DNA from 2 places in the Paenibacillus sp. PSB04 genome. Region 2 is predicted to be linked to the other one. Evidence: predicted binding sites of a transcription regulator. Region 2 holds the regulator's gene; the other holds the start of a gene.
The links. The regulator CtsR, encoded in region 2, represses protease genes until heat stress. The targets are predictions, from matches to a motif close to ATGGTCAATAAAGGTCAAACA.

Region 1 (4,426 bases), 780 kb from region 2:
ACCTTGTTGGCGTTCGATTTGTTCACGATGTACGGATAACCGGACTCGAGCTGGATCGAAGCGATTTTCGTCAACATGTCGCGGGCGCTCATGACGGTTTTCTTCGTCACCTGGTCATTGGCGAGCAGCTCGTCGTACATTTCGTCCATGTCCAGGTCGTCCAGATGCTTGCCGTAGGCTTTATACACCGAGTAGGGGCCAAAGACCACAAGCGGCTTGTTCTGGGCGGCGAGCTCGTAAAATTTGTTTGGGACAATCAGCCCGATCGACAGCGTCTTGATGCGCAGCTTCTCGTCGGCGTTGATTTTCTTCGAATCGAGGAACTCGATGACATCCCAGCCGAAAATGTTATAGTATCCGGCACCCGAGCCTTTGCGCTGGCCCATTTGGTCGGCATAGGAGAACGCGTCCTCCATCAGCTTCAACACCGGCATGATGCCTTTGGCCGCTCCGGCCACGCCTTTGATCGGTTCGCCGCGCCCACGCAGCTTGGACAAATTGACGGCAACGCCGCCGCCGATTTTGGACAGCTGCATGCAGGTGCCGAGCACGTAGTTGATCGAATTGAGTGAATCGTCCATTTCCAGCAGGAAGCAGGAGACCAGCTCACCGCGGCGGCTTTTGCCGGCGTTGAGGAAGGTCGGGGTAGCTGGCTGCAGCCGCTGCTCGATCATCGCTTCGGCGATACGGAGCGCTTTACCGATATTCCCTTCGCCCAAGTACAACGCCACGATGGCGACGCGGTCCGGATACTGCTCCAGGTACTGCTTCTTGTCGTTGGTTCTCATCGCATAGTCCTTGTAGAACTTCGAGATCGCCATGTAGGACTGGAATTGGAAGTCGCTGCTCCCCGTCAGGTTGAACACGGACTCGACTTCGTCGTAGGTATAATGCTCAAACACGTTCTCGTAGTAGTCGTTGCTGATCAGGTAATCCAGCTTCTCGCGCAGGGAGCCGAACTTCATCGTATCGCGCTCCACTTCCTCCATAAAGGCGGCAACCGCCTCCCGGTCCTTTTCCAATTGAAAGTAACCGTCCGATCCGCGCTGCATAATTTCGTTGTTGAGTTCAATATGCTTCAATGCTCCGCACCCTCTCTTTGAAAATCTCCGTATCCCGCATCGTTCCCGAAAGCTCAAACTTGGTGATGACCGGCACATGGTACATCTCCGATATCGTATCCGCGCTTTTGGCGAAACGAGGCCCCCAGTTCCGGTTGCCGCTGGCCGACACGCCGCGAAGCATGCGGTTGTTCTTCGACAGGAAGTTGGACACTTTCTCGGGCACCTGCCCAAAACCCGTTGTATACGTTACGAGCACGTAAGGCTCATTCACCTGCTCCTGCTCTTCGATCGGAATGGCTCTCATGTTCAGCTTGTTGACAAAGCGTCTGACATTGCCGGTCTTGGAATCATAGACGATTAGCATGATCCTTCACTCCTGAATAATGTTCTCTGCCGTGGTCACGGGCGCAAAAAAAACGTCTATTGACGTCATTGTAGATAACCACACCACATATCGTGGTCGTTATTCTTGTGATCACAGAATGGTTCAGCTTCGCTGAACATGAAATCCCTTAATCCCAGAACTACACCGATAGACTGGGATAGAGGGAAAATATGTTATATATACTATGCCGATGGAAATCAATATGTAGATGATATTTGGCATGTAGTAAGAATAATACATCAATATATTGATGTGGTCAAGCCTATGAGAATCATGATCATGGGTGCGCTTGCAGCCTGCTTGATGCCTTGAAAAACAAAAAAACAGGGAGTCTCCCGGCGATCCGTAAGCGGATCGATTCGGAGAGATTCCCTGTTTTTCTTCGGTTCCAAAGCCGCGAATATTTACACGCCTTGGATTGGAGTGCTTTCCAGAACTTTATCGATCAGTCCGTATTCCTGCGCTTCAGCTGCGCTCATGAAGTAGTCACGGTCGGTGTCTTTCTCGATGCGCTCCAGCGGCTGTCCGGTACGTTCGGACAGGATGCGGTTCAAGGTGTCGCGCATTTTCAGAATGCGGCGGGCGCGGATTTCGATATCCGTAGCCTGGCCTTGCGCACCCCCGAGCGGCTGGTGGATCATGATCTCACTGTTCGGCAGGCCGAAGCGTTTGCCCTTGGCGCCGGCGTTCAGCAGGAACGCGCCCATGGAAGCGGCCAAGCCTACGCAGATTGTAGATACGTCCGGTTTGATGAACTGCATTGTATCGAAAATCGCCATACCGGCCGTAATGGATCCGCCGGGGCTGTTAATGTACAAATGGATGTCTTTCTCCGGATCTTCGGCTGCAAGGAACAGCAGCTGGGCGATGATAGAATTGGCGACCACGTCATTGACTTCGGTGCCCAGGAAAATGATGCGGTCTTTCAGCAAACGGGAATAGATGTCGTAAGCCCGTTCACCCCGGTTGCTTTGTTCGACGACCATAGGAATATAACTCACGTGGAAAACCTCCCTTAATTGGCTCAAAATAGGTCATTCTATACATACTGTTACCGTATTAACCACATGATAAACAATTTCAAACAAAAAGTCAAAGAAAGTCAAACTCAAGGTAAAAAAAATAGCCATCTGATTGGCTGTGGTACGTTTGGTTAAAAACATAACGTAGAACGGTTGCCGTTCTGCGTTCTCTTCTATTGAAGAAAAATGGCGCGCCCGCGAGGAATTGAACCTCGATCTCAGGCTTCGGAGGCCTACGTCATATCCATTGGACCACGGGCGCAAAATTCAATAGCAAGAGTTATTATATGATAGCTTGCCTCAAAATGCAAGGGTTAAGTTATTAAAATTTTTGAATCAGGAAAATGCTGTATAGGAGGAAAGGCTGATGTGAATTATAGTCAGTGGACTACTTGCAACCAGCGCCATTATTGAGTAGAATAGTGGTGGGACTTAAAACGTTGACCCGGGACATTTTGGGGCCAGGGGAGAGAGGGAAGCGAAGTTGCAGGAGTGGAAAGAAATGCGGGATATATTAGAGATACAAAAGCAGCTTCTGCCTGATCTCGTGGACGTTCTCAAGACCAGATATACCATTCTTCATCAGATCATGCTGTCGGAGCTGATCGGCCGGAGAACGCTCGCTGCATCCCTGCATATGACCGAGCGGGTGCTGCGGGCCGAGACGGATCTTCTCAAGTCCCAGGGCCTGATTGAGATCGAGAGCTCTGGGATGAGGGTCAGTGAGGCGGGAAGCAAGCTGCTCGAACAGATGGAGCCGATGGTGAAAGTGCTGTTCGGACTCAATGATCTTGGCGAGAAGATCCGCCAGACGTACGGCTTGCGCAAAGTCGTGGTCGTGCCCGGGGATTGCGAATCGTCGCCGCTCACGAAGCGTGACTTGGGACGCGCGGGTGCCAAAGCGCTGCTTGGCGTCATGAACCAAGGGGACACCGTAGCGGTGACTGGAGGCTCAACGCTCGCCGAAGTGGCGGAGCAGTTGACGCCGCAGGCGGCCGTACCGATGAAGAACAGCTGGTTCGTGCCAGCTAGGGGCGGACTTGGCGAAAGCGTGGAGTTTCAGGCGAATACGATCGCATCCACCATGGCCAAGCGCGTCGGCGCGCAGTACCGGCTGCTGCATGTGCCGGACCTCCTGAGCGATGAAGCGTATCAGTCGCTGGTGCAGGACCGCAACATCCAGGAGATCGTGCAGGCGATCAGGCACTGCCGCATCATCATGCACGGCATCGGGGACGCGATGGAGATGACCCGCCGCAGAAGGCTGGATCCCGCCGCCGTGGAGGAGATCCGGTCGGAAGGAGCCGTAGCCGAATCCTTTGGCTACTATTTCAATGAACAAGGCGTTGTCGTTCATAAAATGATGACTTTGGGGCTGCGGCTGGAGGACATTATGCGGACCGAGACCGTCATCGGCATTGCGGGCGGCCGAAGCAAGGCCAAAGCGATCCATGCGGTGCTCAAGTTCGGCCACGAGGACATTCTGGTGGTTGACGAAGCGGCCGCTATCGAGATCTGCCGGGAAATTGGCAGCGAGTAAACAACATTCCTTTTGATGTCATGACAGGTATTTACCTGTTTTGAATAAATAAAATACGAACTTTTGGGAGGACTATTCAATGAGTGTAAAAGTAGGCATTAACGGTTTTGGACGTATCGGACGACTCGCTTTCCGCCGTATTCAAAATGTGGAAGGCATCGAAGTTGTAGCCATCAACGACCTTACTGACGCTAAGATGTTGGCCCATCTGCTCAAATATGATACAACGCAAGGCACTTTCAACGGAGACATCGAAGTTCACGACGGCTTCTTCAAAGTGAACGGCAAAGAAGTTAAGGTTCTGGCGAACCGTAACCCTGAAGAACTTCCTTGGGGCGATCTTGGCGTAGACATCGTTCTCGAGTGCACAGGCTTCTTCACAACGAAAGAAGCTGCTGAGAAACACCTGAAAGGC
Region 2 (4,426 bases):
CCTGGGGATAACAGGCTTATCTCCCCCAAGAGTCCACATCGACGGGGAGGTTTGGCACCTCGATGTCGGCTCATCGCATCCTGGGGCTGAAGTAGGTCCCAAGGGTTGGGCTGTTCGCCCATTAAAGCGGTACGCGAGCTGGGTTCAGAACGTCGTGAGACAGTTCGGTCCCTATCTGTCGTGGGCGTAGGAAATTTGAGAGGAGCTGTCCTTAGTACGAGAGGACCGGGATGGACGTACCGCTGGTGCACCAGTTGTTCCGCCAGGAGCATGGCTGGGTAGCTACGTACGGACGGGATAAGCGCTGAAAGCATCTAAGCGTGAAGCCCCCCTCAAGATGAGATTTCCCAGTATGTAAGACCCCTTGTAGACGACGAGGTAGATAGGTTGGAGGTGGAAGTGCAGCAATGCATGGAGCTGACCAATACTAATCGGTCGAGGGCTTATCCAATAAATATAAAACACAGATTCGTTTCGTATCTAGTTTTCAAGTGATCAAACACTTGAACGTTTGGTGGCGATAGCGGAGGGGTTCCACGCGTACCCATCCCGAACACGACCGTTAAGCCCTCCAGCGCCGATGGTACTTGGACCGAAGGGTCCTGGGAGAGTAGGACGTTGCCAAGCGAAGGACCACTGTTGATAACATCGACAGTGGTTTTTTTGTTCCCCCGCTCCTGTTGATAAGGGGCTTTTTTCATCCACAGGCTCCAATGTTTTTAACATTTCTTCATCTTAATTATGCACAGATAACGTTTTCGACTCCCCGTTTCGCCAAAAAACCATCCACAAATACACAAAATGATCCCCATAACCCACAGATGATCCTGAATAACCACGACAAGATCCTATTCTTTATATAAGTTGTCCCCAGGTAAACAGGATAGATTGCAGGATGGATTGACTTTGCACACAGGTTTTGCCATACTCGTCTTTGAATTCAATGATTGTCAGGACGATGAGGGTCTGACTGAATTCGCAGGCACATCCTTAATAGGCGAGGTGGAAGCATGGAAATCCGGAATTTACGGGAAGATGAATTTGAGCAAAGCACTCGGCTAAGCGAATATGCTTTTCAATACAAGATGACTCCCGAGCGGAAGCAGCTGGCCAAAGAACGATTTAAACCTGAGCAGGTGTGGGGCATTTTTGACGAAGATGAGCAACTGGCGGCTAAGCTGGTGTTAATCCCGCTTACGGTATCGGTTCAAGGTGAGACTTTTCCTATGGGCGGGATTGCGAGCGTTTCCACATGGCCGGAGAACCGCCGGCAGGGTTATATTAAGCATCTGTTGACGCACGCGCTGCAGCAGATGAATGAGAACGGGCAGGTCTTTTCCATGCTGCATCCTTTTTCCTACCCGTTTTACCGGAAATACGGCTGGGAAATGTTCAGCGAGTACAAGAAATATGTCATTTCGACCGATAAATTGCCGGCAAAGGTCACCACTGAAGGTGCGGTTCGGCGGGATATCAAAGACGTGGATGTTCTGGATACGGTCTATGCTGCATTTTCCAAACGTTATAATGGATTGATGGTTCGGACGCGGGAATGGTGGACCCGTTCGGTACTGGACGAGGATGGGCATACCGCGGTATATTATTCGGCATCAGGTGCGCCGGAAGGATATGTTCTTTATAAGGTGGAAAACAAGGAGTTTACCATCGATGAACTCATTTATGTCACGGATGAGGCACGCCGTGCGCTATGGACTTATATCGCCAATCACGATTCAATGGTGACGCAGGTGATCGTCAATTTCATGCCGATGGATGACAGTCTTACATATCATTTGGCCGATCCACGGATTAACCAGGAAATTATCCCATATGGGATGGCCCGTGTCGTAAATATGAAGAAACTCGTCGAAACTTATCCTTTTACAGCCTCCGGTGAGGGGAGAACTGAGCGTCTAACTATTCAGCTGACGGATATGTATGCACCTTGGAATGAAGGCGTTTGGAGCTGGGCGTTCTCATCGGACGGAACCGTATCGGTCACCCCCCTGGATTCATCTCAAGAACAGCAGGAGGAGGTCCTTAGCTGCGACATCCAGGCACTGACCGTCCTGCTGACGGGGTTCAAACGGCCGGCTGAACTATACCAATCCGGGCGAATTGCAGGCAATCGGAAGGCAGTGAGCATATTGGAAGAGCGGATCCCCGCTCGACAGACCTTGTTTATGGATTTCTTTTAATTATGGAATAAAATACCATGCCGTACAATTCTTATGAGCTGGGATCCGGTCAGAATGATAGCCCTCTGCATACGTTGCAGGGGGTTATTTCGTATCGGTGCGGTATAAAAAGAAGGAGAACGTCAAAAATGAAGATACACCCTCTTGGCAAAACGTGAGAATATGTTATAATTTAGATCAAAGAAAGTCAAAGTCAACGTAAATTCAAATGTATGTTTGTTTACCGTTGAACTCACAATAGTGAATGCGCAAGGTTTAGATCAGTTATAACATATTCACCGGGTTAAGATCCAGATTCGAGCCCACGACCATTGGTTAAGTTTAAAGGAGATGGTTTGGGTATGCGAACGGACTAACGAATGACCATGAAGGTCTTGACGTTTTAACGTAATGGAGGATGAACAATGCGTAATATCTCTGATATTATTGAACAATATCTGAAGGGTATTCTGCATGATAGTCCCGAAGGAATGATTGAAATTCAGCGCAACGATCTGGCTGATCAGTTCTCATGCGTTCCATCCCAGATCAACTATGTGATCAGTACACGATTCACGCTGGAAAAAGGTTATCTTGTGGAAAGCAAGCGCGGTGGCGGAGGGTATATCCGGATTCAACGGATTGAACTCCCGCAATACTCGGCGCTTCATACGCATCTCCACCAAACGATTGGGGAACGCATCGATCAGAACGTGGCCGAAGGGCTGATCTATCAGTTGGAGGAGGCACGCATCCTTAGTAAGCGCGAAGCGAGCATTATGCGCGCTGCGATATCCAGAGAGTGCCTGATGATCAAGCTTCCTTACCGGGATGAGATACGTGCTCGGCTGATGAAGGCGATGCTGATTTCTTTGTTAGGCAAATAGGCTTACGGAGAAAAAGGAGGTACATCGGTATGCTTTGCGAAGAATGTGGTAAGAGGCCGGCGACTCTCCATTTTACCAAGATTGTGAATGGTGAGAAGACGGAGTTTCATTTTTGCGAATCCTGTGCCCGGGAGAAAGGGGAAATGATCCCCGGAACCTCTGGCGGATTTTCTATACACAGCCTGCTGTCTGGTCTCATGGACATTGACATGGCCGGCAAAGGAGCGGCAAGCAGCGCCAAGGCTGCTCAATCGCTGAGATGTGAAGAGTGCGGGATGACGTACTCGCAGTTTAGCAAGATCGGCCGGTTCGGCTGCAGCTCCTGTTATAAGTACTTCGGCAACCGCCTGGACCCTCTGCTCAAAAGAGTTCACGGCAGTACCGTACATGTCGGCAAGCTGCCCAAGAGAGGCGGCAGCAAAATTCAAGCCAAACGGAAAATCGACGGCTTGAAGCTCGAGCTTCAGCAGCGTATTCACGAAGAGGAATTCGAAGAGGCTGCGAAGCTGCGCGACCAGATCCGTAAGCTTGAGAAAGAATTGTCGGAACAGTAAAGTTCACTCGAAGGAGGAGGAATGCGTGATGCCAAATCTCCGGTTTACCGAGAAAGCGCTGAGCGATTGGATGCGCGGCCAAGCCGATGCTTCCGAAATCGTCATCAGCAGCCGGGTTCGGGTTGCGCGCAACCTGCAGCATCTTCCTTTTCCGCTATTGGCCACCCGCCAGCAGTCGGAGGAAGTGCTCAAACGTCTGACGGGTATTCCCAGTGATCACCTTCAGTCTTTTGGAACTTTTTATACCGTGGAGCTCGACCACATCGATCCGCTGGACAAAAGGGTGCTGGTAGAGAAGCATTTGATCAGCCCTAATTTGGCGAATGAATCCCAGAACGGCGCGGTCATCCTCAGTGAGGACGAATCGGTCAGCATTATGATTAACGAAGAGGACCATCTTCGCATTCAATGTCTATACCCCGGTTTTCAAATCCGCCAAGCCTGGGAGAAGGCCTCGAGCATTGACGATAAATTTGAGGAATATATCGATTACGCCTTTGACGATAAGCACGGGTACTTGACCAGCTGTCCAACCAATGTGGGCACAGGCCTGCGGGCTTCGGTCATGATGCACCTCCCGGCGCTGGTGATGACCCAGCAGATCAACCGGATTTTATCCGCTGTTTCACAAGTTGGGCTCACCGTTAGAGGAATTTACGGGGAAGGCAGCGAAGCAATAGGTAACCTGTTCCAAATCTCGAATCAGATTACCTTGGGACAGACCGAGAATGAAATCATCGACAACCTCCACAGCGTCGTGCTGCAGATTATCGAGCATGAGAAAAATGCACGCACGCGGCTTATGAAC

Region 1: a site for CtsR is predicted at 2,538-2,558, ahead of clpP (ATP-dependent Clp endopeptidase proteolytic subunit ClpP). Genes of this name have one in related genera too.

What each region holds. Positions count from the first base shown of each region.
Region 1 covers NZ_CP081301.1:1,527,431-1,531,856, forward strand. The annotation lists gene nrdE (class 1b ribonucleoside-diphosphate reductase subunit alpha) at 1-1,082, opposite strand, end outside; gene nrdI (class Ib ribonucleoside-diphosphate reductase assembly flavoprotein NrdI) at 1,069-1,428, opposite strand; gene clpP (ATP-dependent Clp endopeptidase proteolytic subunit ClpP) at 1,854-2,450, opposite strand; tRNA gene K2F33_RS07445 (tRNA-Arg) at 2,659-2,733, opposite strand; gene K2F33_RS07450 (sugar-binding transcriptional regulator) at 2,974-4,011, shown strand; gene gap (type I glyceraldehyde-3-phosphate dehydrogenase) at 4,091-4,426, shown strand, end outside.
Region 2 covers NZ_CP081301.1:747,318-751,743, reverse strand. The annotation lists rRNA gene K2F33_RS04020 (23S ribosomal RNA) at 1-451, shown strand, start outside; rRNA gene rrf (5S ribosomal RNA) at 511-627, shown strand; gene eis (GNAT family N-acetyltransferase) at 1,011-2,198, shown strand; gene K2F33_RS04005 (CtsR family transcriptional regulator) at 2,603-3,064, shown strand; gene K2F33_RS04000 (protein-arginine kinase activator protein McsA) at 3,094-3,618, shown strand; gene K2F33_RS03995 (protein-arginine kinase McsB) at 3,647-4,426, shown strand, end outside.